Regions from separate parts of the Streptosporangium nanhuense genome, predicted to be linked through region 1. Evidence: predicted binding sites of a transcription regulator. Region 1 holds the regulator's gene; the other holds the start of a gene.
The links. The regulator LexA, encoded in region 1, represses DNA repair genes until DNA is damaged. The targets are predictions, from matches to a motif close to TCGAACANNTGTTCGA.
Positions count from the first base shown of each region.

Region 2: the regulator LexA is predicted to act here: its motif matches at 11,252-11,267, upstream of AC5L38_RS06180 (SAV_6107 family HEPN domain-containing protein).

Region 1 covers NZ_JCADBG010000014.1:122,791-137,792, reverse strand. The annotation lists gene AC5L38_RS26105 (long-chain-fatty-acid--CoA ligase) at 44-1,576, opposite strand; gene AC5L38_RS26100 (GMC family oxidoreductase) at 1,741-3,324, shown strand; gene AC5L38_RS26095 (cytochrome P450) at 3,643-4,875, shown strand; gene AC5L38_RS26090 (cytochrome P450) at 4,958-6,232, shown strand; gene AC5L38_RS26085 (hypothetical protein) at 6,315-9,128, opposite strand; gene leuS (leucine--tRNA ligase) at 9,682-12,150, shown strand; gene lexA (transcriptional repressor LexA) at 12,405-13,115, opposite strand; gene AC5L38_RS26070 (LysM peptidoglycan-binding domain-containing protein) at 13,930-14,196, shown strand; gene nrdR (transcriptional regulator NrdR) at 14,671-15,002, shown strand, end outside.
Region 2 covers NZ_JCADBG010000002.1:273,507-288,508, forward strand. The annotation lists gene pknB (Stk1 family PASTA domain-containing Ser/Thr kinase) at 1-931, opposite strand, end outside; gene AC5L38_RS06125 (thiazole synthase) at 1,007-1,813, opposite strand; gene thiS (sulfur carrier protein ThiS) at 1,820-2,020, opposite strand; gene thiO (glycine oxidase ThiO) at 2,017-3,303, opposite strand; gene AC5L38_RS06140 (NAD(P)/FAD-dependent oxidoreductase) at 3,630-4,808, shown strand; gene AC5L38_RS06145 (Rv2175c family DNA-binding protein) at 4,859-5,233, shown strand; gene thiE (thiamine phosphate synthase) at 5,211-5,852, shown strand; gene AC5L38_RS06155 (polyprenyl synthetase family protein) at 5,954-7,021, opposite strand; gene metF (methylenetetrahydrofolate reductase [NAD(P)H]) at 7,451-8,383, shown strand; gene AC5L38_RS06165 (GNAT family N-acetyltransferase) at 8,522-9,070, opposite strand; gene AC5L38_RS06170 (YbaK/EbsC family protein) at 9,473-9,949, opposite strand; gene AC5L38_RS06175 (L,D-transpeptidase family protein) at 10,069-10,881, shown strand; gene AC5L38_RS06180 (SAV_6107 family HEPN domain-containing protein) at 11,515-11,961, shown strand; gene AC5L38_RS06185 (PP2C family protein-serine/threonine phosphatase) at 12,164-13,294, opposite strand; gene bldD (transcriptional regulator BldD) at 13,512-14,006, opposite strand; gene AC5L38_RS06195 (hypothetical protein) at 14,465-14,740, opposite strand; gene AC5L38_RS06200 (arginine deiminase) at 14,922-15,002, opposite strand, start outside.

The sequences.
Region 1 (15,002 bases):
GGCCGGAAGGAGTGGGCGGACGCCGCCCGGCCGGGTCCCGCCGTCAGCGCAGCTCGCGCTTGAGGATCTTCCCGGTCGCGGTCATCGGCAGCGCGTCGCGGAACTCGATGATCCGCGGGTACTTGTACCCCGCCATGTTCTCCTTGCCCCAGGCGATGAGCTCCTCCTCGGTGATCGTCGCGCCGGGGGTGCGGATGATGTACGCCTTGACCTCCTCGCCGTGCGAGTCGTGGGCGACCCCGACCACCGCCGCGAGGGAGACGTCGGGATGGGTGATCAGGACCTCTTCGAGCTCGCGCGGGTAGACGTTGAAGCCACCCCGGATGATCATGTCCTTGGCCCGGTCGATGATGGAGTAGTAGCCGTCGGCGTCGCGGGTGGCGATGTCACCGGTGCGGAACCAGCCGTCCCGCATGACCTCGGCGGTCGCCTCGGGCCGGTTGTAGTAGCCCTTCATGATGTTGTGGCCGCGGATCGCGATCTCGCCGGGCCCCTCGCCCTCGATCGTCTTCCAGTCGCCGTCGATCAGCTTCATCTCCACGCCCCAGATCGGCGTGCCGATCGTGCCGGGCTTGGTGGGTTTGCCGAGCTGGTTGAAGCTGGCCACCGGGGAGGTCTCCGACAGGCCGTACCCCTCCAGGATGCCGACCCCGAAGGTCTTCTCGAAGTCCTTGAGCACCTCGACGGGGGAGGAGGCGCCACCGGCGGCCGCGATCCGCAGCGAGGTGGGCACCTCGTCGCCGTCGGCGTGGATCTTCGTCAGCATGGCCCAGTACATGGTCGGCACGCCCGCGAACAGCGTGATGTTCTCGGCGCGCATCAGCTCCAGGGCCGGTCCCGGCTCGAAGCGCGGCACGAGCACGACGGTCGCCCGGCGCAGGAACCCGGCGTTCATGACGACGGTCTGCCCGAAGGAGTGGAACAGCGGCAGCACCGCCAGGTAGGCGTCGCCGCCCTCGGTGCGGGGGAACATCCCGTCGGAGACCATGGCGTTGAGCAGCATGTTCTGGTGGCTGAGCTCCGCGCCCTTGGGCTGGCCCGTGGTGCCGCTGGTGTACAGGATCACCGCGGTGTCGTCGGGCGAGGTCTGCACGGTCTCGAACTCGCCGGAGACACCCTCCAGCGCGGCCCACAACGTCTCCCCGTACTCGGACTCGGTGGCGAACGCGGCGGCGGGCAGGACGAAGAGGTGTTCGGCCGAGGAACCCTCGAAGCCCGCCCTGCCCCGCTCGCCCAGCGGCAGCTCGGGGGTGCCCTCGAAGCAGAACAGCGCCTTGGCGTGCGAGTCCTCCAGGTGGTAGGCGATCTCTCTGGACTGCAGCAGCACGTTGAGCGGTACGACCGTGGCGCCCGTCTTGAGGATCCCGTAGTAGACGAACGGGAAGTAGGGCAGGTTGGGGCAGGCCAGCGCCACCTTGTCGCCCTTACCGATCCCGCGGGAGACCAGTAGGTTGGCAACCTGGTTCGCGATGGTGTTGACCAGGGAGTACGGCAGCCGCAGGTCACCGAAGACCAGTGCGGTGCGGTCGGGGGCCTCCCTGGCGCTGTCCTCCAGTGCGATCGACAGGTTGAGCATCGTGCGTCCTCCTCCGAGCAAGCTCTGACCCGCTCATACTGGCAGCCCGAGATACTGACCGGTAGGTAACACGATGACAAATTGACGGGCAAAGCGCGGGGACGTAAGTAAATAAGAGCACGCTTACGGGGAGGCGAGCCGGCTGGTTGTGCGATGAAAGGTCGGTGAGCGTGGAGTACGACTACGTCATCGTGGGTGCGGGGTCGGCGGGATGCGTCCTGGCCAACCGTCTCTCCGCCGACCCCGCAACGAGGGTCGCCCTCATCGAGGCGGGCGGTTCCGACCGGAGGCTGGAGGTCCGGATGCCCGCCGGCTTCTCCAAGCTGTTCAAGACCGAGTGCGACTGGGACTTCACCACCGTCAGGCAGCCCGAGCTGTCGGGCAGGGAGCTCTACTGGCCGCGCGGCCGGATGCTCGGCGGCTCCTCCTCGATGAACGCCCAGATGTGGGTGCGCGGGCACCGCGCCGACTACGACGGGTGGAACGTGCCGGGCTGGTCCTACGAGGAGGTCCTTCCGTACTTCCGCGGGATCGAGCGCCGCACCGGCTCCAACCGCGGCGGCGTGTACGGCACGGAGGGCCCGGTCCACATCTCGGAGCTGCGCTCCCCGAACCCCGCCACCGAGCTCTTCCTGCGGGCCTGCGAGGAACTGGGCATCGCCCGCCTGGAGGAGCTCAACGGCCCCTCCAACGAGGGCTGCTCCCCGACACCCGTCACCCAGCGCAGGGGCCGCCGCTGGAGCTCCGCGGACGCCTACCTCGCCCCCGCGGCCAGGCGGCCCAACCTCACCGTGCTGACCTCCTCGCGCGTGCACCGGGTGCTCGTCGAGAACGGGCGCGCGACCGGGGTGGAGTACGGCGGTGACGGCAACGGCGGCGGTGGAGGCGGCGGAGGCACGGTGGTGGCGCGGGCGCGCCGGGAGGTCGTCCTGTCGGCCGGGACGATCGGCTCGCCGCACCTGCTGATGCTGTCGGGCGTCGGCCCGGCCGACGAGCTGCGGGCCGCGGGTGTGGAGCCGGTCCACGAGCTGCCGGAGGTCGGCGCCAACCTCCAGGACCACCTCGCGTCGGGTGTCTTCCTGCACTGCCTCAAGCCCATCACCCTCGCGGGGGCCGAGTCGGTCGCGAACCTGCTCCGCTTCCTGACCGGCGGCCGGGGCATGCTCACCTCCAACGTCGGCGAGGCCGTGGCGTTCATCCGCACCTCCGAGGAGGAGCCCGCCCCCGACATCGAGCTGGTCTTCGCCCCCGGTGCCTTCGTCAACCACGGCCTCACCCCGCCGCCCGGCCACGGCCTGACCATCGCCTCGATCCTGCTCCGGCCGGAGAGCCGCGGGCGCCTCTCGCTGGACGGCCGGGACGTCGTGATCGATCCCGGCTACCTGACGGCGGAGGCGGACGTCCAAAGGCAGGTGGCCGGGCTGCGGAAGGCTCGGGAGCTGTTCGGCACCGAGGCGCTCCGGCCGCTCGCGGGGCCGCCGATGGACCCGTACTGGGACCCGAGGAGCGAGGAGGAGCTCGTCCGCTGGATCCGCGAGCGCAGCGAGACCCTCTACCATCCGGTCGGCACCTGCCGGATGGGCGACGATCCAGGGTCGGTGGTGGACCCGGCCCTGCGGGTCCGGGGGATCGCCGGCCTGCGGGTGGCCGACGCCTCGATCATGCCGCTCATCACCCGGGGACACACCCACGCGCCCACCGTCATGATCGCCGAAAGGGCCGCCGATCTCATCACCGCCGACCGCTGAGCCCCCGTCCCCGTCCCCGTCACCGCCGGCCCGCTGACCGCCAGGCTCGCCGGCCATCGGGCCACGTCGCCATGCGGCCGGAGCCGCTGAGAGGCCCGCCGGCGGGACGTCTCCGGTACGGGCCCGCGTGGACGGACCAGCTCGGTCAGGCCATGGCCTTCCTTTCGCCGGGCTCCAGGGGGGAGCATGTTCCCAGGCCGGGCGCTTCCCGCATCGGGAGCGCTCCGGGAAGATCGACGATCTCGTTCCGGGCCTGGTTGAGCCGAGGGTCCTGTGGCAGGATCCATAAAACAGAATGCGGTTCTAGTGGAGGCTGGCATGACGGTTTCACTCGCGGACATCGATCTGTCGGACATCTCCTTCTGGGAGCGGCCGATGGCCGAGCGGGAGGCCGCCTTCGCGGTGCTCCGCGCGCAGCCGGGCCCCCTCCTCTTCGCCGAGCCCGAGATCCCCTTCGCCCCGCCCGGCCCCGGCTACTACGCCCTGGTGCGGCACGCGGACATCATCGAGGCCAGCCGCCACCCCGACATCTTCTCCTCGGGCCGGGGGGCGACCTCCATCCAGGACCTCGGCCCCGAGTTCGGCGAGTACTTCGGTTCGATGATCAATATGGACGATCCCCGGCACGCGAGGTTGCGCAGGATCGTGTCCCGGGCGTTCACGCCGAAGATGATCAAGCAGTTCGAGGCCGACGTCGACGCCGCGGCCGTGCGGATCGTGGACGACCTGATCGCGAAGGGGCCCGGCTGCGACTTCGTGACCGAGGTGGCCGCCAAGCTGCCCCTGAAGATCATCTGCGACATGATGGGCATCGGCCCCGAGCACTACCAGGCGGTCTTCGACGCCACGAGCATCATCCTGTCGGGCGGCGACCCCGAGTTCATCGCCGACGTCAGCCGCGCGGCCGAGCTGCTCCTCGGCGCCGGGCAGGGGCTCCAGGACCTCGTCATCTCCTTGGCCGCCGAGGGCGGGGACAACCTCATCACCGCCCTGACCAGCGCCAACATCGACGGTGAGAAGCTGACGATGCAGGAGCTCGGCTCGTTCTTCATCCTGCTGGTGGTGGCGGGCAACGAGACCACCCGCAACGCCATCTCCCACGGCCTGCACCTGTTCACCGAGAACCCCGACCAGCGGGAGCTGCTGCTGCAGGACCTCGACGGGCGCCTGCCCGGTGCCGTCGAGGAGATCGTCCGCCTCGCGTCGCCCGTCGCCTGGATGCGCCGCAGCCTCACCCGCGACCACGAGATGAACGGCCACCTCTACCGCGCGGGCGACAAGGTCCTGCTGTACTACTGGGCGGCCAACCGCGACGAGAACATCTTCACCGACCCGTACCGCTTCGACATCCGGCGCACCGAGGGGCCGCACGTCGGTTTCGGTGGTCCGGGGCCGCACTTCTGCCTGGGCGCCCACCTGGCCCGCCGCGAGATCACCGTGATGTTCCGCGAGCTGTTCACCCGCCTGCCCGGCATCCGTTCCGCGGGGGAGCCCGACCGTCTGCGTTCCAGCTTCATCAACGGGATCAAGCACCTCGACTGCGACTTCTGAGGGCGGCCAGGGGGTCTCCTCCCGAAGCGGCCGGGGGACGCCTCATTGACGCAAGCGTTTGCTTTCCCAAATGATGGGCGCCATGAGCGTGACGCCAGTAGAGCGGAAGCCGATCGTCTCCGCCGACGACTTCGACCTGTCGGACTCCGACTTCTGGGCCAGGCCCATGCGGGACCGGGAGCACGCCTTCCGGCTCCTGCGGGAGCTGGAGCGTCCCGTCTTCTACCAGGAGATGGAGGTCTCGCTGATCCCGCGAGGGGTCGGCTACCACGCGCTGGTCAAACACGCCGACATCCTGGAGGCCAGCCGCAACCCCGAGGTGTTCTGCTCGGGGGACGGCGGGGCCACCAACATCCTCGACATGCCCGCCGAGTTCGCCGAGTACTTCGGTTCGATGATCAACATGGACGATCCCCGGCACGCGAGGCTGCGCAGGATCGTCTCCCGGGCGTTCACGCCGAAGATGATCAAGCAGTTCGAGGCCGACGTCGACACCGCGGCCGCGCGGATCGTGGACGACCTGATCGCGAAGGGGCCCGGCTGCGACTTCGTGACCGAGGTGGCCGCCAAGCTGCCCCTGAAGATCATCTGCGACATGATGGGGATACCGGAGAAGGACTACCGCACGGTCTTCGACAGGTCCAACGTCATCCTCGGCGGCTTCGACCCCGAGTACGTCGGCGCCGACATGAACACCGTCGCGGAGAGGCTGCTGACCGCGGGGATGGAGCTCCAGCAACTCGTCCAGGACCTCGCCGCGCACCGGGCGGAACACCCCACGAGCGACCTCACCTCATCGCTGGTCAACGCCAACATCGACGGTGAGAAGCTGACGATGCAGGAGCTCGGCTCGTTCTTCATCCTGCTGGTGGTGGCGGGCAACGAGACCACCCGCAACGCCATCTCCCACGGCCTGCGCCTGTTCACCGAGAACCCCGGCCAGCGGGAGCTGCTGCTGCAGGACCTCGACGGGCGCCTGCCCGGTGCCGTCGAGGAGATCGTCCGCCTCGCCTCACCGGTCAACTACATGCGCCGCAAGCTCACCCGCGACCACGAGATGAACGGCCACCTCTATCGCGCCGGGGAGAAGGTGGTGTTCTACTACTGGGCCGCCAACCGCGACGAGAGCGTCTTCACCGACCCGCTCCGCTTCGACATCACCCGCGACCCCAACCCCCACATCGGCTTCGGCGGCCCGGGACCGCACTTCTGCCTCGGCGCCCACCTGGCCCGCCGCGAGATCACGGTCATGTTCCGCGAGCTGCTCCGCCGCGTCCCGACGATCGAGGGGGGCTCTCCCGAACGGCTCCACTCCAGCTTCATCAACGGGATCAAGCGGATGGAGTGCACCTTCTGAGCTCTCCGCGGCCCTCAGGGTCTTCCGGAGCCCGCCGGGCCCGCGGTGGCCACCACCCCGCCGCGCGGCCCGCGGGGTGTGGCTACCCCGCCGCCCGGATCGACTTGAAGACGGTGTTGATGTCGGGGAGCAGCTCCTTCTTGCTGTCCGGCACCGACATGTAGACGATCGAGGGCAGGTCGGCGCCGGTGCTCACCGCCGCCACGACCATGGTCGTCTTGGAGTCGCCCGAGGTGATCTCGTACGCGGCGAGCTGACCGGGCAGGCCGTTCACCGACAGGGTCTGCTGGGCGGTCTTGCGAGCGGTGTTGTCCTCGGGGAAGAACTTGTTGCGCCCGCTGGAGGCCACCGCGTTGATCACCGGTGCGAGGTTCTCCGGCGAGGTGTACTTGCTCTTCAGGCGCGGGGAGAGCGGGCCCGACATCAGCTGCGCGAACTGGGTCTTGCCCGTGGAGTCCGTACCCGCCGGGAGGTACTGGCGGGTCGTGAAGCCGTAGGTGGCGGGCATACCGGGCCGCTGGTCCTGCCGCCAGGGGGCGCCGAGCTGTGCCAGGGTGATGCCCGCCTGCTGGTCGGTGAGCGTGCCGGCCACCGGCGACGCGTCGCCGGTGAAGCGCGGCAGGCGGCCGACGGCGGCGGGCTTGGCCGGCTTCTTGGTGGCCGTCGCCGAGGGCTTGGGGTCGGAGGCGATCTCCTCGCCGCCGGCCAGCGGCCCGGCCAGGAACGCCCAGAGCACCGCGCCGAGCAGCGCGATGGCCACGGACCCGGCCAGCGCGAAGATCCAGACCGGCCGCCCCTGCTCCCCGAGCTCGTCCTCGTCCTCGATGGCCTGGTAGTTGTCGCCGAAGACCGTGTTCCACAGCTCCTGCTGGCGCTCGGGCGGGGGCGTCTTCGGGCCGCTGATCTGGCCCGCGGTGACGAACGGCTTGTTCGGGTCGGACGGGTCGCGGCTCAGGTGATGGCCGGGCTGACCGGGCTGACCGGGGTGCCCAGGCTGTCCGGGCTGGCCGAGGTGGTTCGGCTGACCCGGCTGACCCGGCTGACCCGCGTGGCCGGGCTGGGGCGGCGGCGGGGAGCCGGCCGCCCCGGGGTGGACGGGGGCTGTCTGGGGCGAGGACGCGCCGGTGGCCGCCGCGTTCGCCGCCAGGGCCCACATGGCGGGGGTGTCCGGCACGCCGTAGCTGCGCCGCCCGTTCCCGTCGTCCGGGCCGCCGTCGGGTGAGGCGCCCGCGAAAGGGGGGCCGCCGGGGGTGACGCCGGAAGGAGCGCCTTGAGCACTTCCCTGGGCGGGGCCCGGGTTAGCACCCCCGAAGGGAGCCGCCGGGGCGTCGGCGCCCGTCCACGAGGGGGTGAACGCCGAGGTCTGCGCATCGGCGGGACTCCCGTTCCCCGGGGAGGAGGCCGGAGGCCACGCGTTCCCGCCCGCCGGGGACGTGGGCGGCCAGTGGTTCTCCGCCTGCGCGGGTGAGGGCGGCGGCCACCCGCTGTTCTCCGCCGCCTGTGCCGGGGGCCAGGCGGGGGCGTCGTGCCCCGCTCCGGTGGCCTGCCAGGTCTCGCCCGCCGCCGCACCGGAGCCCTGCCGGTGCGCGTCCCCCTGCGGGGTGGAGGCCTGCGGGCCGGACCCCTGCGGGCCGGACCCCTGTGGGTTGGACGCCTGTGCCCAGCTGTTGTTCTGCGGGCCGGTCGCCTGGGCCCAGCCGTCGGCCTGCGGGCTCTGCGTACGGCCGTCGTCGTGGGGCGTGGTGCTGGGCCAGCCGGCGTTGGGCGACGCGGTGGCCTGGGCCCAGCCGTTGGAGGAGTCGGCCTGCGGGGTGGGGGCGTGCCGGGTGTCGCCGTCCTGTGACGGGGTGGCCTGCGGCCATCCGTTGTTCGGGGAGGACGGGGAGCCGTCGGCCTGCGGGCCGGAGGCCTGCGCCCAGCCGTCCTGGGAGGGGGCGGGCTGCGGCCATCCGTTGCCGGGGGAGGTCTGGTGCCGGTTGTCGGCGTCCTGGGAGCCGGACGCCTGTGGACCCGATGCCTGCGCCCAGCCGTCACCCTGTGAACCGGCCCCCTGCGGGCCGGAGGCCTGTGCCCAGCCGTCGCCCTGGGAGCCGGATGCCTGTGCCCAGCCGTCAGCCTGAGGGTTCGACGCCTGCGCCCAGCCGTCGTCGCGCGGGTTGGACGCCTGCGCCCAGCCGTCGGCCTGCGGGCTCTGCGTACGGCCTCCGTCGGGAGGCGTGGCGCCGGGCCGGGCGTCGTTGGACGGTGCGGCGGCCTGCGCCCAGCCGTCCTGGGAGGGGGCGGGCTGCGGCCATCCGTTGCCGGGGGAGGTCTGGTGCCGGTTGTCGGCGTCCTGGGAGCCGGACGCCTGCGGACCCGATGCCTGCGCCCAGCCGTCACCCTGGGAGCCGGACCCCTGCGAACCCGATGCCTGCGCCCAGCCGTCACCCTGTGAACCGGGCCCCTGCGCGGACCCCTGTGAACCGGGCCCCTGCGCGGAGCCCTGGGCGCCGGATGCCTGGGACCAGCCGTCGCCCTGGGGGTTCGACGCCCGCGCCCAGCTGTCGTTGCGCGGGCTGAAGGCCTCCGACCAGCTGTCGCTCCGGGGGCTGGACGCCTGCGCCCAGCCGTTGTTCTGCGGACCGGTCGCCTGGGTCCAGCCGTCGGCCTGCCGGCTCCGCGCGTGGCCGTCGTCGTGGGGCTGGGGGCTCTGGGGCCTGCCGCCGGGGGAGGGGCGCTGGCCCTCGCCGCCGGGTGAGGTCTGCCACGGGGAGCCGTTGCCGCCCTGCGGCTCGTCCTGCGGGCGGGGCGGCCGGGCACCGGCGCCGAGGGGGTCGTTCGGCCACGAGGGCGACGGCTCGGCAGCCTCCGGCCATGCCGAAGGCAGGTGGGACTGGCTGGACTGCTCCGAGGCCATGCTTTCCTTACCTCCCGCGCGGGTGCCCGAATTAGGCGTATTGGGCATGGTCTCACGTGAGACGGGGGGGCTCGCAGGGAAACCGGAGAACGCCCCCCTGAACTGGAGTCCGGTGGGGTCGGTCGGTGGATCCTGCATGGGCAGGCCGACCTCCATCGGATCCGGGCCCTGCCCCGGCTCTGCTGAATGTGCCACGGTTAAAAGAGTAAACGCGAGAGACATACGAGGTCACAACAGGCGTATAGCCATCGAGTCTCGTTGTCCCGGCCGGTGCGCAAACCCCCATTCTGCCGACCTGACCTGATCCTGTCCCCGGGTTGTCATGATCGGCCTCGTTTTCCCTGGCCATGAATACGGCTTGCGGGCTGCGATAGTCTTGGTCTATGCGTGCCGCGACCCTGCTTATCGGGCCGCATCGGCGTCCCCGTCCCTGAGCGCCCTGCCGATGCGGCTGCCCTCCGCGTGAGCGGGGGGTTTTTGCATTGGGCCGGACGGGTTCAGACCATCCACGCAGACACACCCCGAGGAAACCGACGTGAGCGAGCGAGCCGACATGCAGAGCGACGAGCAGCACTATGACCCGCAGGCCCTGCAGGTCAAGTGGCAGCGCAGGTGGGAGGAACTGGACCCCTTCCGGGCCTCCGACGACCCCGCCGACCCGCGTGAGCGGCGCTACATGCTCGACATGTTCTCCTACCCCTCGGGTGACCTGCACATGGGGCACGCCGAGGCGTTCGCCCTGGGCGACGTCATCTCCCGCTACTGGGTCCAGCGCGGCTACAACGTGCTGCACCCCGTCGGCTGGGACTCCTTCGGCCTGCCCGCCGAGAACGCCGCGATCAAGCGCAACGCGCACCCGGCGGAGTGGACCTACGCCAACATCGAGACCCAGGCCGGCTCCTACAGGCGCTACGGGATCTCCTTCGACTGGTCCCGCCGCCTGCACACCAGCGACACCTCGTACTACAGGTGGACCCAGTGGCTGTTCAACCGCTTCTTCGAGCGCGGCCTGGCCTATCGCAAGGGCGGCCTGGTCAACTGGTGCCCGAACGACCAGACCGTGCTGGCCAACGAGCAGGTCAAGGACGGCAGGTGTGAGCGCTGCGGGACCGAGGTCGTCCGCCGGGAGCTGACGCAGTGGTATTTCAAGATCACTGAATACGCCGACCGGCTGCTGGACGACATGGCCCAGCTGGAGGGCAACTGGCCCGAGCGCGTGCTGGCCATGCAGCGCAACTGGATCGGCCGCTCGGAGGGCGCCGACGTCGACTTCGTGATCGAGGGCCGCGACGAGCCGGTCACCGTCTACACCACCCGCCCCGACACCCTGTACGGCGCGACCTTCTTCGTGGTCGCCCCGGACGCGGCGCTGGCCGAGGAGATCGTCACCGACGACCGGCGCGAGGCCTTCGAGGCGTACCGGACCAGCGTGTCGAAGTTGTCGGACATCGACCGGCTGTCCACCGAGAAGGAGAAGACCGGCGTCTTCCTGGGCCGGTACGCCGTCAACCCGGTCAGCGGCGAGCGCATGCCGGTATGGGCGGCCGACTACGTGCTGTCCGACTACGGCCACGGCGCCATCATGGCCGTGCCCGCGCACGACCAGCGCGACCTGGACTTCGCCCGTGCCTTCGACCTGCCGGTACGGGTGGTCGTGCACACCGGCCTGGCCGATCCGGGCGAGACCGGTGTCGCCACCTCCGGTGACGGCGCGATGGTCAACTCCGGCCCGCTGGACGGCCTGGCCAAGGCCGAGGCGATCCGGAAGATCATCGAGGTGCTCGGCGAGCGGGGCACCGGGCGGTTCACGGTCAACTTCCGGCTGCGCGACTGGCTGCTGTCCCGCCAGCGCTTCTGGGGCTGCCCGATCCCGATCATCCACTGCGCCGACTGCGGCGAGGTCCCCGTCCCCGACGACCAGCTGCCCGTCACCCTGCCCGACATGCGCGGCGAGGCACTGGCACCCAAGGGCGTCTCCCCGCTGGCCTCGGCCGAGGACTGGGTCAACGTCTCCTGTCCCAAGTGCGGCGGCCCGGCCAGGCGCGACACCGACACGATGGACACCTTCGTCGACTCCTCGTGGTACTTCCTGCGCTACGTCGACCCGGCGTACGAGAACGGCCCGTTCGACGTCGAGCGCGTCCGCAGGTGGGGCCCGATCGACCAGTACGTCGGCGGCGTCGAGCACGCCGTGCTGCACCTGCTGTACGCCAGGTTCTTCACCAAGGTCCTGCACGACATGGGGATGATCGACTTCGTCGAGCCCTTCACCCGCCTGCTGAACCAGGGGCAGGTCATCAACCAGGGCAAGGCGATGTCCAAGTCGCTGGGCAACGGCGTCGACCTGGGTCAGCAGATCGACGCCTACGGTGTCGACGCGGTCAGGCTGACCGTCGTCTTCGCCGGGCCGCCCGAGGACGACATCGACTGGGCCGACGTCTCCCCGGCCGCGTCGCAGAAGTTCCTGGCCCGCGCGTTCCGCGTGATGGCCGAGGCCGGCGCGGCCTCGGCGCCCGGCGCGGACGTCACCGCCGGAGACCTGAACCTGCGCAAGGTCGTCCACCACACCGTCGACGAGGTCACCACGCTGGTCGACTCCCACCGCTTCAACGTCGCGGTGGCCCGCATGATGGAGCTGACGAGCGCGACCCGCAAGGCCATCGACTCCGGCCCGGGCGCGGCCGACCCGGCGGTCAGGGAGGCCGCCGAGGCCCTGGCGGTCATGCTGTCCCTGGTCGCGCCGTACGTGGCGGAGGAGGGCTGGGAGCGGCTGGGACACTCCGCCTCGGTCGCCACCGCGGGCTGGCCGGTGGCCGACCCGGCGCTGCTGGTCCAGGAGTCGGTCATCTGCGTCGTCCAGGTCGCGGGCAAGGTGCGCGACCGGCTGGAGGTCTCCCCGGAGATCTCCGAGACGGACCTGGAGGCATTGGCCCTGGAGTCGGAGAAGGTCAGGCCCTTCCTGTCCGGCGCGCCGCGCAAGGTGATCGTCCGCGCGCCCAAGCTGGTCAACATCGTCCCGTAGGCGGCCGGAAGACCTGAGAACGCCGGATGGGTGGTGTCCCGATGTCGGGACACCACCCATCCGGCGTGTCGCGTGGAGGCCGGAGGCGCGGGTGTGGAACTCGCGTCAGGACGGCGTGCCCAGGAGTGCCCCGGAGTGCGCCGCTCCCCACTCACCGCTCGCTCAAGCGGGGAGGGGAACGGCCCGGAGCACGCGGGAACGCCCGCGTCGGAGCCCGCGCAGGGCCGTGACTCAGGAGAGCCTGCGGCCGTGGCTCAGAGCTTGCGGAGGACCGCGACGACCTTGCCCAGCACGGTGGCCTCGTCACCCGGGATCGGGTCGTAGTTGGGGTTGTGCGGGACCAGCCAGACATGGCCGTCCCTGCGCTTGAAGGTCTTGACCGTGGCCTCGCCGTCGATCATCGCCGCGACCACGTCGCCGTTGTCGGCGACCGGCTGCTGGCGTACGACCACCCAGTCGCCGTTGGCGATGGCGGCCTCGATCATCGAGTCGCCGGTCACCTGGAGGAGGAAGAGGGTGCCCTCGCCGACAAGCTGCTTGGGCAGGGCGAAGACGTCCTCGATGCTCTCCTCGGCGAGGATGGGACCACCGGCGGCGATCCGGCCGACCAGGGGGACGTAGGCGGCGGTCGGGCGGCTGACCGGGGCCTCGTCCTCACCGGAGTCGGGATCCACCCACAGCACGGGCTCGCCGGGAAGGCGGACCTCCAGGGCGCGGGGGCGGTGCGGATCACGCCGCAGGTAGCCCTTGCGCTGCAACGCCGTCAGCTGGTGCGACACGCTGGAGGTGCTGGTGAGCTGCACCGCCTCGCCGATCTCCCGCATGGACGGCGGATAACCGCGCTGCTGCACGGAATCGCGGATAACCTCAAGGATCTTCCGCTGCCTGGGGGTGAGGCCAAGGGAGTCACGCCTTCGAACCGCCAGGTCGCTGGCGGCCGAACCGTTCTCGTTGTGCTGGCTCATACGAACTCCTCGCCTCCCGGTCTGTATCTGACACGTCGCACACAGCGACCATACCTCGGCCGAAGATCATATTCAAACAATTGTTCGAATGTCCTCGAAATCGGCGACGCCGTGGTGTACAACATCGTACGGGAGTTCGATCGACATCGTGTTCGATTCGCCGATCTTTCTTCGACATGTGTTCGGCCAGGTCGAGGGGATGGGGGTCACCATGAAACCGACCACGACGACACCGCGATCCAGGACCGCGCCGAGATCCCGGACGGCGCGGCGATCACCGGAGGCGCCACGCCTGCGACTCGTGCCGCCTCCGCGACCGGAGCCGGAGTCGGAGTCGGGCCCCGCGCCGGAGCCCACACGGGGCTCCGAGGCGGGGCTGAGGCGGGAGACCACGCGGGGCTCCGAGGCGGGGCCGGGGCAGGGGGGCGAGCAGGGGTCGAGGCGGGCACCCGGGCGAGGGGCCGGCCGGGGGGCCGAGCGGGCCTCCGGGAGTGAGCTGAGGCGGGAGCCGGGGCGCGAGCCGGGGCAGGGCGCCAGGCGTGAGCCGGGCCGGACGTCCGGGCGTGAGCGAGGACGGCGACCCGGTCGGGAGCCGGGCCGGGGAGCCGGCCGCGAGCCGGGCCGTGAGCCGCGGCGAGGGGCAGTGCGCGAATCCGTGCGCGAATCCGTGCGCGAATCCGGGCGTGGATCCGGGTCGGGAGGGGCGCGGGGGGCGGCGGTGGTCCCCGTGGCGCGGGCTCGCCGTTCCGGCGCCGCCCGTCCGGCGGCCGTCCGACGGCCACTCCGGCTCACCAGGCGTGGAAGGATTGTGGCGGTGACGGTGCTCGCGCTGTTCACCCTTGGGGTGCTCTGGATCGGCGGGCGCATCGACATGGCCTCCGCGGGCGGGCGGCCCGACCTTGAGGGCCTGCCCCGGATCACGGTGCACGCGGGCGACACGCTGTGGGAGATCGCGGACGCGTTGACGGAGGAGGCCGGCACCGGCCCGATGGTCCGTCGCGTCATGGACCTCAACGGGCTCTCCGGCCCGGAGGTCCGGCCGGGGACCCGGCTCTACCTCCCCGAGGGCCTTGTCCGCTGAAGGAGGCCGGGGCCCGAGGGCCTCGTCCCCGGGCGGGACCAGGGGGCCGGGGTCGCGAACCCTGTCCCCCGTGGCGGGGCCGGGGCGGTGGCGTACGTGGAGGAAGGGTTCGGGAGGGTGGGCGGCGGGTGGGGGAGAGGTGTGACGGGGTGTCCCACCTGACAGATCGCCCGGGGCGTGTGTGAGGGAAGGGACGCCCGGGGAGAGAGGGGTCCCGCCCGGCGGCGACACGCCGCGATGTGAGGGCTGATCAGCGACTTCATCCCGCAAGGTCGTTTCAACTTGCGTTCATGGTCGCGCACTTCTACGGTTGGACCACAACATCTAGTGGCTGCATCGCAACTCATCACCACAGCTTGTGGTTCCATTACCGCATCTCGACTATTCGAAGATATGTGCGCGGACGTCTGTTCATACGCGCCGTGGGTAGGTGAGGTGGGTCGGCCGATCCGTTGGTCCAAGGAGGCGACACACGTGCACTGTCCGTTCTGTCGCCACCTGGACACGCGCGTCATCGACAGCCGTGCCACCGAGGACGGCGGGGCCATCCGCCGCAGGCGCACGTGCTCGGAATGCGGGCGCAGGTTCACCACGCAGGAGACCGTCCTGCTCATGGTGAGCAAGCGCAGCGGTGTGACGGAGCCGTTCTTCAGGGAAAAGGTGATCGCCGGAGTCCGGCGGGCCTGTCAGGGACGTGCCGTCAGCGAGGACTCCCTGGCGCAGCTGGGCCAGCGGGTCGAGGAGAGCATCCGGGCCACCGGATGCGCCGAGATCGCGGCCCACGAGGTCGGGCTGGCCATCCTGGG
Region 2 (15,002 bases), on a different contig from region 1:
TGGCCGGGGCGGGAGGCGCGGGCGCCACCGGCTCGTGGCCCTGCGGCGGGCCGACGGGCAGGGACGGCACCGGGCCGCTCTCCCTGGGCAGCATCCGGTGCGCCTCGACGGCGGCGACCAGCAGCGCGGTGGCGTCCGCAGGACGGTGCGCGGGGTCGCGGGCCGTCGCCTTGGCCACCAGGGTGTCGAGCAGCGGGGAGGAGCCGGGCAGCAGCGCCGAGGGCACGGGCACCGTGTCGTGCACGTGCCGGTAGGCCACCGACATCGGGGTCTCGCCCTCGTACGGCTGGCGGCCGGTCAGCAGCTCGAACAGCATGATGCCGGACGCGTAGACGTCGCTGCGGGCGTCGGCGCCCCCCGAGGTCACCTGCTCGGGCGACATGTAGCCGATGGTGCCGATCATGACACCGGTGCGCGTCTGGTTGCTCGCCTCGATCGCGCGGGCCAGGCCGAAGTCGACGACCTTGACCCTGCCGTCGTCGGCGAGCAGCACGTTCTCCGGCTTGACGTCCCGGTGGATCAGGCCGGACTGGTGGGCGGCGCCCAGCGCGGCGAGGACGGGGATCATGACTTCCAGCGCCTCGCGGGCGGGCAGCCTGCCCCGGGCGCGGAGCACGTCGCGCAGGGTCCGCCCCGGCACGTACTCCATCGAGAGGTAGACGTTGTCCCCGTCCGTGCCCTGGTCGAACACGTGCACCACGTTGGGGTGCGACAGGCTGGCCACCGACTTGGCCTCGCCGATGAAGCGCCGTACGAAGGCGGGGTCCTCGGCGAGCGAGCGGTGCATCACCTTGACGGCGACCGTGCGGTCGAGCCGGACGTCCAGGGCCAGATAGACGGTCGCCATTCCGCCCCGGGCGATCCGGGACTCAACGCGGTAACGCCCGTCGAGGAGTTTCCCGACCAGGGGGTCCGTAAGCGTCGTGTCCACGAGGCCGAGTTTACGGGCGATTTGGCGCCGACAGGATCCCCGAATCCCAAACCGATGCCGAGACGTGGTGGTTTTCTATCGATGAACCGGGGGTGGGCTGTCGATCGCGGGGGAGGAGGCTTCCGCGTAGCGACGCCGGGGTATCCGCCCGGCCATACGCGCCGCCCGCCCGGCCGAGACGGCCGAGCGCATCGCCCGCGCCATCAGGTCCGGACGCTGCGCCCGGGTGACCGCCGTGGCCAGCAGGACCGCGTCGCAGCCCAGCTCCATGGCGAGCGCCGCGTCGCTGGCCGTGCCGATCCCGGCGTCCAGGATCACCGGCACGCTCGCGAACTCCACGATCAGCTCGATGTTGTGCGGGTTGCGGACGCCCAGCCCCGAGCCGATCGGCGCGCCCAGCGGCATCACCGCCGCGCAGCCCGCCTGCTCCAGCCTGCGCGCCAGCACCGGGTCGTCGCCGATGTAGGGCAGCACCGTGAACCCGTCGGCGACCAGCCGCTCCGCCGCGTCGAAGGTCTCGATGGGGTCGGGCAGCAGGGTGCGCTCGTCGGCGATGACCTCCAGCTTGACCCAGTTCGTCTCCAGCGCCTCCCTGGCGAGCCTGGCGGTCAGCACGGCCTCGCCCGAGGTGAAGCAGCCGGCGGTGTTCGGCAGCACCTTGATGTCGCGCCGGCGCAGCACGTCGAGCACCGAGCCCCGCGCGGCCGGGTCGAGCCGCCGCATCGCGACCGTGGTCAGCTCGGTCCCCGAGGCGGCGAGCGCCTGGTCGAGGATCTCCAGGGACGGCGCGCCCCCGGTACCCATGATGAGGCGGGAGGAGAACTTCTCCCCGCCGATGATCAGATCGTCCGCTGTATCCGCTGTGTCCGCCATGTCCGCCATCACCGGTCAACCTCCCTGAACCGCGGTGAGCACCTCGACGCGGTCGGCCTCCGCGAGCGCCGTCGACTCCCAGGCACCGCGCGAGACGACCTCGTCGTTCACCGCGACGGCCACCCCGCTCCGTACCCCGGTCAGCCGCTGTACGGCCTGCGCGACGGTCGCCCCCGGGGGCAGCTCGTGCGCGGCGCCGTTGATGGTCACGTTCATCGGTGCTCCTGCGGTGTGTACTCCGTGTGCCCGGTGTGCCCGGTGTGCCCGGTATGCCCTGTGCGTTCGGTGTGCCCCGTGTACTCCTGGAGGGCGCGCTCCCGGGAGTCGTGTGCCAGGGAGCGGTCTTGTCGGGGGCCGGGCTCCCGGAAGCGGAGCGGGGAGCAGAGCGCCGAGAGCGCCGGGAGCGCCGGGAGCGCCGGGAGCGCTGTGCCCGCCTCGCCCGCGCAGAGGTCGGCGGTGAGCGGCGCGAGCAGGACCCCGCCCCGGTGGTGCCCGGTGGCCAGATGGAGACCGGGCACCACCGTGGGGCCGATCAGCGGCAGGTTGTCCGGGGTGCCGGGACGAAGTCCCGCGGCCACCTCGGCCACCTCCAGCTCGGTAACCCCGGGCACGAGCTCGCGCGCGTCGCGCAGCAGCTCCCACAGCCCCCCGGCGGTGACGCGGGTGTCGAAGCCCATCTCCTCCTGGGTGGCGCCGAGGACCATCTCGCCGTCGCCGCGCGGCACCAGGTAGACGTGCGAGCCGTGGACGACCCCGCGCACGCACCGCCGAAGGATCGGCGCGGGGGAGCGCAGCCGCATGATCTGGCCCTTGACGGGCCGCACCGGGGGCAGCGCCTCCGGGGGCATCCCCTCCAGTGAGCCCGACCAGGCTCCGGCGGCGAGGATCACCAGGTCGGCGCCGACGGTCTCGCCGCCCGCCAGGCGTACCCCGGTGACCGTTCCCGAGGTCGTGAGCAGCCCGGCCACCCGGGCGCGCACCAGGGCGCCGCCCGCGCGCTCCAGGGCCGCCAGGAGTGCCGCGGTGACCTTTCTGGGGTCCACCCAGGCGTCGCCGCCCGCGAGCAGGCCGCCCCGGACGGCGGGGGCCAGCATGGGCTCCAGGCGGCGGCACTCGCGGCCGGTGAGCCGCTCGGCGGGCAGTCCCAGCCTGGAGACGAACGCGGCGAGGTCGTCCAGCGCCCCCAGGTCGTCGGAGCCGAAGGCGACGTCGAGCGTGCCGTCGGTGCGGTGGTCGAGATCGTGCCCGCTCGCGTCCGCCAGCTCGGCGGCGAAGGCGGGCCAGCGTTCCAGGGAGGCCAGGCCCAGCCGCAGCAGGGGCTCCTCGGTGTAGGTGACCTCGCTGACCGGGGCCAGCATGCCCGCCGCCGCGTGCGAGGCGCCGGAGCCCGGCGCGGGGTCGGCCACCGCCACCCTCAGCCCCCGCCGGGCGGCGCGCCACGCCACCGACAGGCCGATCACGCCGCCGCCGACGACGAGAAGATCGAAATGGTCCGCCATACGTGCTCCGCTCCCTTCGCCGGCATGACCCGGATCAGGTTCGTGGCGGTCGAGGGCTCGCTCGCGGACGTCTTCCGGACCTCGCTCGCCCGTGCCGTGCCGGATCGCGCCCCAGGGCGCGTCTCCTCGCACATCACCGGCTCGCAGGGTCCTTCCCCGCCCGCAGCCCTCCTCTCAGCCCGGTGCGTTCCGGGCTCCCGCGCGTCTTCACCCCCACCCTAAGGGTTCGGGCAACACACTTAGCGCGTCGGATGTGAGGTAAATCCCGTTTTCGTTATCAACGACCGTTGGTAGGAGTACGGGGTTCCCGCTTATGGTCGGGAAGTGTGAATCATGTCGTGGTGGTTGGCGCCGGCCTGGCCGGTGTGCGCAGCGTGGAGGCATTACGGGCCCGCGGGTTCGGCGGCAAGATCACTTTGATCGGGGAGGAGCGGCACCGGCCCTACGACCGCCCGCCCCTGTCCAAGGGGGTGCTGCTCGGCGAGACCGACTCCACGGTCGTCGACTCCGACCTCGACGCGCTTGAGGTCGACTTCCGCGCGGGCGTGTCCGCCAAGGGGCTCCACCCCGGCGTGGTCGAGACCACCGAGGGCGAGCTGGCCTACGACGGCCTGGTCGTCGCCACCGGCGCCAGCCCGATCAGGCTGCGCGGCGACGGCCCCCAGCACGTGGTGCGCACCATCGACGACGCGCTCCAGTTGCGTTCGCTGCTCGGCGCGAAGACCACGGTCGCCGTCGTCGGCGCGGGCTGGATCGGCGCCGAGGTGGCCACCGCCGCCCGCAGGGCGGGCTGCGCCGTGACCGTCGTCGAGGCCGCCGACACCCCGCTGGCCGCCGCGCTCGGCCAGGTCGGCGCGTACACCGCCCCCTGGTACGCCGAGGCGGGCGTCGATCTGCGCCTGGGCACGATGGTCGCCTCCGTCGACCACGGGGGGCTCACCCTGGCCGACGGCTCGGCGATCGAGGCAGACGTGGTCGTCACCGGCGTGGGCGTGCGGCCCGCGACCGAGTGGCTGGCCGGGTCCGGCATCAGGCTCGACAACGGCGTGGTCACCGACGAGCACCTGAGCACCTCGCTGCCCGGCGTGGTCGCGGTGGGCGACTGCGCGGCCTGGTGGTCGCGCCGCTACGGCATCCGCCTGCGCGTCGAGCACTGGGACACCGCCCTGGGCGCCCCGGACGTCGCGGCGGCCACCCTCGTCGGCGACGCCGCGATCTACGACCCGGTCCCCTACTTCTGGTCCGAGCAGTTCGGCCACATGGTCCAGTACGCCGGCCACCACGACGGCGCCCGCCTGATCCTGCGCGGCGACCCGTCGGCCGAGGGTAAGCCCAGGTGGGCGATCTGCTGGGTGACCGGCGACGACCGGCTCACCGCGGTGCTCTCCGTCAACCGCCCCCGCGATCTCGTCCAGGGGCGCCGCCTCATCGAGGGCGGCCAGCGCCTCGACGTCGATCGCCTCACCGACCCTGCGATAGCGTTGCGCGATTGTACGGTGGCGTAACCTCGCCGCCGGGTGTTTGGCGAAGGGCTCGATGTGGTAGTGGTGGATTCGTGACGCTTTCTGTTGCGCAGATCGACCGGGAAACCGACCAGCTGGTGGGCGAGTGGCTCACCCTGACCGAGGTGGCCAGAAGGCTCAACCTGAGCGCCGGTCGCGCCAAGCAACTTCTCAAGGACCGCAAGCTCATCGGAGTGCGCAGGGGCGGTGGTGAGCCACAGGTCCCCGCCGCGTTCCTCACCGAAGGAGACGTCGTCAAGGGCCTCCCCGGGACCCTCACGGTGCTCCTGGACGCCGGATACGACGACGTCGAATCCCTTCGCTGGCTTTTCACCCCCGACGACACGCTGCCGGGCTCGCCGGTCGACGCGATCGTGGCGGGTCGCCACACCGAGGTGAAGAGACGTGCCCAGGCCCTCGGTTTCTGACGCCCGCCTGTATCTCTGTACGGACGGACGTCGTGACCGGGGAGACCTCGCGGACTTCCTCGACGCCGCCCTCTCGGGCGGGGTCGACATCGTGCAACTGCGCGAGAAGGGTCTTGAGGCGCGCGAGGAGCTCGATCTCCTCGCCGTCTTCCGCGAGGCCTGCGACCGGCACGGCACCCTCCTGGCCGTGAACGACAGGGCCGACATCGCCTACGCGATCCGTCCCGACGTGCTCCACCTCGGCCAGGACGATCTGCCGGTGCCGGTCGTGCGCGACATGCTCGGCGACGACATCCTCATCGGGCGTTCCACTCACGCCCCCGAGGAGGCGTCCGCCGCGGCCGTCGAGCCCGGTGTCGACTACTTCTGCTGCGGCCCGATCTGGCCGACGCCCACCAAGCCCGGCAGGTTCGCCCCGGGCCCCGGCCTGCTCAGGCACGCCGCGGCCCTGGAGACCGACCGGCCCTGGTTCGGCATCGGCGGCATCGACCTCGCCAACCTGGACGAGGTCGTGTCGTACGGCGTGCGCCGGATCGTGGTCGTGCGGGCCATCACCGAGGCCGACGACCCCAAGGCGGCGGCCGAGGAGTTCAAGCGGAGGCTGGCCGCCCCCGCCTGAGGCCCTTCCACCCGGCGGAGGACCGTGCGTCCTCCCGCCGGGGGGCGGTCAGGTGTGCGTCAGGCGCGCGATCAGGTTCACCGCGATGAGGCCCGCCGTGATCAGGTCCGCCGTGAGGTGGCGGCCACCGCGAGGTCGGCCAGGGCCGCGCGGGCCTCGGGAAGGATCGGGGCGCCCTCCAGCGAGCCCAGGGCGTTCTCCAGGTACCCCTTGATCAGGTCCTCGCACGCCACGAGGGCCCCCGTCTCCTCGATGATCCGGCGCAGCCGGTCGACCCCGGCCTCGTCCAGGCCGGGGTCGCCCAGCGTGGTGCGCACCACCTGGGCCTGGGACTCCGAGGCCACGGCCAGCGTGCGGGCGATGAGCATGGTCCGCTTGCCCTCGCGGAGATCGTCGCCCGCGGGCTTGCCGGTCTCGTCCGGGTCGCCGAACACGCCGAGGATGTCGTCGCGCAGCTGGAAGGCGATGCCCACGGACTGCCCGTACTCCTCGCAGAGCCGGTCGATCCACGGCTCCCTGCCCCGGGCGGCCAGCACCAGGCCGAGCCGGAGCGGCTGTTCCACGGAGTACTTGCCGCTCTTGAAGAGGGCGACCCGCAGCGCGCTGTCGAAGGTGCCCTCGCCGTGCGCCTGCTCCAGCAGATCGAAGTACTGCCCGCACATCAGCTCGGTGCGCATGTCGTCGTGGACCTTCTGCGCCGCCGCCAGCGAGTCGGCGGGCAGGCCGCTGTTCCGCCACATCTCACCGGACCAGATGAGCATCAGGTTGCCCAGCAGGATGGCCGCCCCCTCGCCGAACTGCTCGGCCGAGCCGTGCCAGCCCGCCCGCCTGTGCAGCTCCTCGAACCTGCGGTGCGCCGAGGGCATGCCCCGGCGCAGGTCGCTGGCGTCCATCACGTCGTCGTGCACCAGGGCGCTGGCCTGGAGCAGCTCCAGCGATGCCGCGGCGGCGAAGAGCGCGGGATCGTCGTCCCCGCCCGCGCCACGCCAGCCCCAGTAGCAGAAGGCGGGTCGCAGCCTCTTGCCGCCCGAGAGGAAATCCTCGGCCGCCGACACGAGCGGGGCAAGCTCCGGAGCGCTGACCTGTGGGCGCTGCCGTTCGACGAACTGCCGAAGGGAGCGGTCCACCTCGGACCGGATCATGTCCAGCGCGGCTGCAGAAGTGATCATCGAATACCTCCAGTGTGGAGACCCTGGGCTTCAGCTCTGGGGGGAAAACGCGGCATGTCGCCGTACGTCACAGCAACCTGACCGGCGGTGATGACACATCGACCACCGTACGCATGATCGACAAGATCCTCTCCGCCGGCCCGGTGGGGAGGCGGCCGGTGGAGAGGTGGAACGCCTGTGGAGCCGATGTGGGGCACGACACCTCCGGGTTCCTTGCGACTGGCGACGAGGCAGGAAACCCAATCTATGAAAATTGGAATCCCCCGCCTTCGGTGGCGGGAGGAGGTCAGGTAATGAGATTAACGGTCCAAGAGGACATTTCGATCTAGAGGGGTGGTGTTTTGCGCACTAATTGTCACAAGGCCGTTCTGCGGGCCGTGGAGATGATCTGATCGGGCAGCCGGGCGGCCGGGGAAGTATCCTTGCCCCATGGCTCTGGGTCGCGCATCTGTCCTCCCCGATCGTGTCGCCACCGTCCGCGAGCTCCTCGCCGCCGGTGCCCGCTCGTTCTCCTTCGAGTTCTCCCCTCCGAAGACCGACGAGGGGGAGCGGCAGCTCTGGCGCGCCGTCCGCGAGCTGGAGTCGCTGCACCCCACCTTCGTGTCCGTCACCTACGGCGCGGGTGGCAGCACCCGCGACCGCACCGTCGACATCGTCGAGCGGCTCGCCCACGAGACCACGCTCACCCCGGTGGCCCACTTCACCGCCGTCAACCACTCCGTCCGCGAGCTGCGCCACCTGATCGGCCGCTTCGCGGGAGCGGGCGTGCGCAACATCCTCGCCGTGCGGGGCGACCCGCCCGGCGACGTGACGGGCGAGTGGGTGCGCCACCCCGAGGGCGTCCAGTACGCCGAGGAGCTCGTCCGGCTCATCCGCCAGTCCGGCGACTTCTGCGTGGGCGTGGCGGCCTTCCCGTACAAGCACCCCAGGTCGGCCTCGATCGAGTCCGACACCGAGTACTTCGTGCGCAAGTGCCGCGCGGGCGCCGACTACGCGATCACCCAGATGTTCTTCCGCGCGGAGGACTACCTGCGGCTGCGCGACCGGGTGGCGGCCAGCGGCTGTGACACGCCGATCATCCCCGGCATCATGCCCGTCACGCAGATGAGCACCATCGCCAGGTCCGAGCAGCTCTCCGGGGCGCCGTTCCCGCCGGAGGTGGCCGAGAGGTTCGCGGCCGTCGCCGACGACCCGGCCGCCGTGCGCAGCCTCGGCATCGAGCACGCCGCCGAGCTCTGCCAGACCCTGCTCGACGAGGGCGCGCCCGGCATCCACTTCATCACCTTCAACCGCTCCAGCGCGACCCGCGAGGTCTTCCAGGCCCTCGACCACACGTCGCAGCCCGCTCCGCTGTCCGTCTGACGCCGTCGTGCCCCCGGCGGGGGCACCCGGTGACCTTCTCCGGCAGGGCCCGGCCGCCGGGGCTCGTCGCGGACGTACGCGGTGCGCCCGGGAGACGGGCGTCCCGCCGGCGGGTGCCCGGAGTCGCCGGCCGGTGGCTCAGCCGCCCAGCGGCAGCGGGGTCCCGAGGATCGCGTAGCGCTCGTGCCCGCCGGGGAAGACGAACTGCGTGAGCAGGTCCACGAAGCCGATGCTCCGATAGAGGTGCCGGGCCGCGGTGGGCCGGTCGCGGGTCGACAGCACGGCGGTGCGCTCCAGGCGGCCCGCGCACATACCCGTGATCATCGCCCGGCCGATGCCCTTCCCCTGGTAGTCGGGGTGGACGTGGATCTCGGCGAGCTCCAGCGCGTTGCCCAGCCAGCCGCGGGCGCTGCCCTCGCCGTGCCTCTCCACGAGGGCCCGCCTGACCACGTCGTGCCACCACTGGCCGGGAACCCCGTGGAAGCCGTAGGCGATGCCCACCGGCGTGCCGTCGGCGAGCTCGGCGAACAGGCAGGTGAAGGCGGGATGGGTGGCGTGGTTTCCCATGATGAGCCTGCGCCCGGCGATCTGGTCGGCGGGCGGGTTCATCGCGTCGGTGTAGACGCGGAGGACCGCGTCCAGCCGGAGCGTGAACTCGTCGGGGCCGATCCGTCGCAGTCCGATCACGCGTCGCACCCTAGCAGGGCGGACGTGGCGCGGGTCGGCGCGAGGGGCGGGAGTGGTGCCCGGTGCCCGCCCCGGGGTTTCCCGGCCGCTCCCGCCCGCCGCCGGACCCGCCCGCGAGGAGCCTGACCCGCCCGCGAGGAGCCTGACCCGCCCGCGAGGAGCCTGACCGGCCCCTCGCGGCTCATGCGACGGCGTGCGGCCCCCGGCACCGTGCCATGGCCACGGCGTCTCGCGGCCGGGGTCCTTACGGATGCGGGGCCTCGCGAGCGTCCCGTGGTCGCGGGCCCCGTGCGTACGGCATCTGGGGGTGCGGCGTCTCGCGGTCGAGCGGCTCGTGCGCGGGGCGTCCCGGGGAGTCCCGGGCGTCTCGGGAGTGCGGCGCTCAGGCGTCCCGGGGAGCGGTCATTCGACCTCGACGGGGTCGCCGCCGGTGATCCGGACGAGCTCCTCGAAGGAGGTCGGGAAGACGGTGTGCGGATGGCCGGCGGCGGCCCAGACGACCTCGTGCTTGCCCAGCCAGGTGTCGACCAGGGTCCTGACCGGCGCGGGGTGGCCGATCGGGGCGACGCCGCCGATGACCTGGCCGGTGGCCGCCCGTACGAAGGCGGGGTCGGCGCGCTTCACCTTCGCCACGCCCGCCGTCCTGGCGATCAGGTCGGTGTCGACCCGGTGGGCCCCGCTGGTCAGCACCAGGAGCGGCTCGCCGTCGGCGTCGAATATCAGGCTGTTGGCGATGGCGCCGACCTCGCAGCCGAGCTGCGCGGCCGCGGTGGCGGCGGTCGGGGTGGCCTCCGCGAAGATGACGATCTCGCCGGGAACGTCGTGCTCGCGCAGGACGGCGGCGACCTTCTCGATGTTCGGATGCAACTTTTCTGGCACGCGGCCACTCTAAACAGATTGACCGTTGATTGCCGCTTTATAACCGGCGTCCTGCACGGGGAAGCCGTGCGCTATGGTCCCTTGACCCGATCCATAGTGATATGAGGAGTTGATTGAAAGTGGGGGTTGGACAGCGGCGGGGAGTGGCCGCGCTGATGACGGCGGGGGCCGTACTCCTCTCTTCCGCGGGCGTCACCCTTTCCGCGGGCGCCGCCGCGGCCCAGACCTCGGCCTCCCCGGCCGTCACGGCCGTCACGGCTGTCACGGCGACGGGGGCGAGCCCGTTCGCCGCCCCGGGCAAGACGCTCAAGCTCGGCGCGAAGGGCGCCGCGGTGAAGGTGCTCCAGACCCGGCTGGCCGAGCTCGGCTACGCCCCGGGCAGGATCGACGGCCGCTACGGCGGGGCGACCCTCGCGGCGGTCTGGGCCTTCCAGAAGGTCAACGGCGTCACCCCGACCAGCACCGTGGCGCGCAGGACCTGGAACGCTCTGGAGGCCCCGCTGGCGCCGAAGGTGCTCGTTCCCAACGGGAAGCCGACCCGGGTGGAGGTCAACCTCGCCAAGCAGGTGATGGTCCTCTACGTCGGCGGTGCGGTGAAGCTGATCAGCCACACCTCCTCGGGCAGCGGGATCTCCTACTGCGAGACGGCCACCTGGGAGGGCAGGTCCCAGCGGTTCTGCGGCGACGCCCGCACGCCGACGGGCGACTACAAGACCACCTGGCGCAGGGACGGCTGGCACAAGTCCTACCTGGGCCAGCTCTACAACCCGATCTTCTTCAACGGGGGCATCGCCTTCCACGGCGCGCTCTCCGTGCCGCTGGCGCCCGCCTCCCACGGTTGCGTACGGCTGCCGATGCACGTGGCGGAGGTCCTTCCCGGCCTGCTCGGCGCGGGAGTCCCGGTGCACGTCCGGGGCAGGTTCGTCCGTTAGGGCGGTGGAACCGGCGACGCGGCGGGACTGAGCCCGCCGGTCGTGAACCGGGCCCCGGGAGGCGGTGATCTCCCGGGGCCTTTCGTGTTGACTCATGTGCCGATCTCTCCGGGCCTCACGCGCCCTCACGCGCCCTCACGCGCCCTCGCGTCCTCACGTGTCGGCCTTCCGATGGCCCTTCGCACGCTCCCGTGCCGATCTCCCGGGGCTTCGTGTGTCCTTACGCGCCTTCTCCCGGGGCCTCGTATGTCCTCACGCCTCGATCTCCCGGTGCTCCTTCGTGCGCTCACGCGCCGATCTCCCGTGGGGTCTTCCGCGCGCTCACACGTCGATCTTCCGACGGCCTTTCGCGCGCTCACACACCCGAAGATCGAACTTTTGTTCGCCGTTTTACTTGACAGTATTAGTGATCGAATTTATGTTCGATGTGATGACACGGGGCTCGCGGCTCGTGTCCAAGGGCGGCCGATCAGGTTCACGTCGTCGGCGGAGACGATCGGGCCAGGTCAGGACGGGCGGGGAGAGGGGAAGCTCCTCGTCCGGCCGTCCGGTGGATTTGTCGGTGGGGTCTGCGAGTGTGATACCGCCGGTGAAAACGCCGGAGCCGCTTGCGACCAAGGAGGCTGAAGCACTATGACCCCTCGGCTCAGCGATTCCGGTGGGCCCCGGTTGTCCCCCACGGTGCGGGCGCACCTCACAGACGCGCGCGACTGCCTCGAAGAGGCCGCCGCCGCCCGGACCTCCGCCGCGCGTTACGTCGCGGCCCACCTCGCCGCGCTCAGGGCGGCCGCTGCCGTCCTGGCGGCCCGTCCCCGTCCCATGCAGGGCCGCAGGCGCAGGCTGCGCAGCGCCTGGGAGCTGCTGCCCGAGGCCGAGCCCCGCCTGGCCGAGTGGGCACCCTACTTCGAGACGAGCGCGGCCAAGCGGGCCGCCGCCGAGGCGGGCCTGACCCGCACGGTGTCCTCGCGCGACGCGGAGGAGCTCCTCTCCGAGGCGGAGCGTTTCGTCACCACCGTCGAGAAACTGCTCGGCGTGCCGAGCCAGCCCATGCTCCCCGGCCAAGTCCCTCTAGCCGGTTAGAGCCGGAGCGGCCTCCCGTTCGGGGTCGCCGCCCGGGCTCACCGGCGCCGTCCCCGTACGTCCCGGTGCCACCGGTCCTCCCGGTCAGGCACGGGACGTACGGGGACGTTTTTCGCGTCGCCCGCCCCCAGGCCATTCGTCCCCGGGCCGCCCGTTCATGCGCGGCTCGTCCCCACGCCGGCCGTTCCCGTGCGGGCCGCTCTCACGCCGCCGTGGAGTTCTGGCGGGCGGCGCGGTGGCGCAGGAGGAGCATGGCGGCGTCGTCGCCCAGCGGCCTGCCCACGTGGCCGAGCAGGTCGGCGCGGAGGGCGTCCAGCGAGCCCTGGGGGTCGTCGCCGTCCAGCAGGTGCGCCCGCTCCAGCAGCGGGTAGAACTCGCCCTCCCCGTCGCGCGCCTCGATGACCCCGTCGGTGTAGAAGAGGACCTGGTCGCCCGGCTCGAACGGGATGTGGTGCGGCTGCGGCTCGCTGGCCTTGAGGGCGCTCATGCCCAGCGGGAGCGCCTCGTCCGGCGGGTCGGCGAACCAGATCCCGCCCTCGGCGTCGAGGACCATGGGCGCCGGGTGGCCGCAGTTGATGACGGTGATGGTGGAACCGCCGCTGATCTCGGCCAGCACGGCGGTCACGAACTGCTCGCCGGACAGCTCGCGGGTCAGGGCGTTCTCCAGGCGCGCCACGACGCCCTGGAGCGTTCTCTCGTCGTGGGCCGCCTCCCGGAAGGCCCCGAGCACCACGGCGGCCGTCTCCACGGCCTCCAGGCCCTTGCCCTGGACGTCTCCCACGATGATCCGCACCCCGTGCGGGGTGGTGACGACCTCGTACAGGTCGCCGCCGATCCTGGCCTCGGCCGTGGCGGAGGTGTACGAGACGGCCACGCCGATGCCCGGTCCCGCGCGGCGGGGCACCGGGCGCAGCAGCACCCGCTGGGCGGCCTCGGCCACCGAGCGCACGTCGGCGAGCTGCTGCTCGTGGCGCAGCCGCCCGGCGCTGGCCAGCACGCTGGCCACGGTGACGCCGAGGATGGCGAGGAGGGTGATGTCGGTGCGGGGCATCCAGAGGATGTCGTTGTAGAGGCCGAGGGCGAAGCACAGCACCAGGGCGACGACGCCGACCACCGTGGTACGGGCCAGGCCGCACGCCACGCTGGCGAAGGCCGGGCCGAGGGCGAGCAGCGGCAGGAGGCCGGCCGTGGGGCCCGAGCCGAAGTCGATCAGGGCGACCACGGCCATGACGACGAACGGCAGGAGTTTCAGGGCGTCCTGGGTCTTGGTGGTGCCGATCGAGGTCAGCAACCGCAGGAAGGCGCGAGTCTTGGTCGATCCCAGGGACGCCATGACGGCGCCGAGGCGGTTCTTCCGGCTTGATCGAGAGTGATCGAGCCGATCATCTCCCGAAGCCATGACCACCACATCTCGCTAAACGCATGTTTGCCTTTTCCTACCACAATGGCGGTGGCCAGGGGCGGGACGAAGAGCACGTTCTGCTGAGAGTCGGGAATCTCTGCGGGGTGGGCACGCCGGTTCCGGCGCACCCACGACCGGTCAGGGGTCGTCAGAAGGACTCGACGGCTCGGCGAGCCTCCGGGTCCAGGACGCCCCAGCTGATGAGCTCCTCGGTGAGCTCGCTGGGGGACTTGTCGTAGATCACGGCGAGGGAGCGCAGGTCCTCCTGGCGGATGGACAGCACCTTGCCGTTGTAGTCGCCACGCTGGCTCTGGATGGTGGCCGCGTAACGGGCGAGCGCGCCCGCCTTCTCCTTGGGGAGCTGGGCGAGACGCTCAAGGTCGATCACAAGCTTCGGTGTCGGGCCCAGGGGGCTGGGAGCGGCACCTCCCGGCAGCAACTCCGAGACCGGCACCCCGTAGAAATCAGCCAGTTCGGCAAGCTTCTGCACGGTGACGGCACGGTCGCCACGCTCGTAGGAGCCGACGACGACCGCCTTCCAGCGCCCGCGGGACTTCTCTTCGACTCCGTGCAGGGACAGGCCCTGCTGGGTGCGGATGGCGCGGAGTCGTGCACCCAGCGACTTGGCGTACTCAGACGGCATGGTGTGGCCCCCCGGCTCTGTTATGTGGTGCTCTCAACTTGATTGTGCTACCTCGCAACTTATGCCCCGTTCACCGGGTTGGCGCCCGGGGTAGGCACCTTCGGTGACCGATGCGTCGGGGTTCGCCCGATAACGCCACGAGGTGTGGTTACGGACAGTGACGGTAAAGCTGTGGGCGCCTAAGGTCAAGCTGATTGGAAAAAAGATGTCGAATCCGGTCCGGTGGGATCCGCCTCAAACGCCGCACTTGTCCTACCCCACGTCGCGAAACCTCAGGTTTTTCCGGCACTTCCGCGGGATTTCCGCCTCTTATCCGGGATCCGAGGGGACGTCGTTCCCGGCCCCCGCGACAGGCGTATGATCTTGAAAGGCGCGGCGGCGAGCGATACCCGGCGCGACGGTCTCGTATGGCCGCGAGCGTGCCCGCGCGCCGGTTCGAGCCGCCCGCCGGGCCCCGGTCACCGAGCGCCCCGGCCGAGGCGCGAGTGGCGGTGGCCGTGGAGGAAGCAGGCGAGCAGGCCGGCCGCCGTCCAGATCCCGAAGGCCGGCCAGGTGACGCCGGCCAGGCCGAGGATCACGAGGACGCCGGTGCCGAGGGTGACGCCGGCGCCGAGCAGGGGCAGCTGCCACAGGGTCATGGTCCTGCGCAACTCGCCGCCCTCGCCGTGGCCGCCCTCGGCGACGATCTGCTCGGCGGGCTTGGTACGGAGCAGGCGGCGAGTCAGGGAGGCCATCCGTTCCTCCCCCTCCACCGGGCCTGTGCGGTGACGGTCCGCCCCAGCGGGGGAGGGGCGTCGTGCTTCCCCGCCGGGTTCCGGCTTCCGGTCGAGGGTCCGCCCCGCGGGAGGAGGGCGTCGCGTTTCCCCGCCGGGTTCCGGCTCCCGGTCGAGGGTCCGCCCCGCGGGAGGAGGGGCGTCAGACGCCGTCGCGTTCGAGCGGGCAGCTCATGCAGCGCGGGCCGCCCCGGCCGCGGCCGAGCTCGCTGCCCCGGATCGT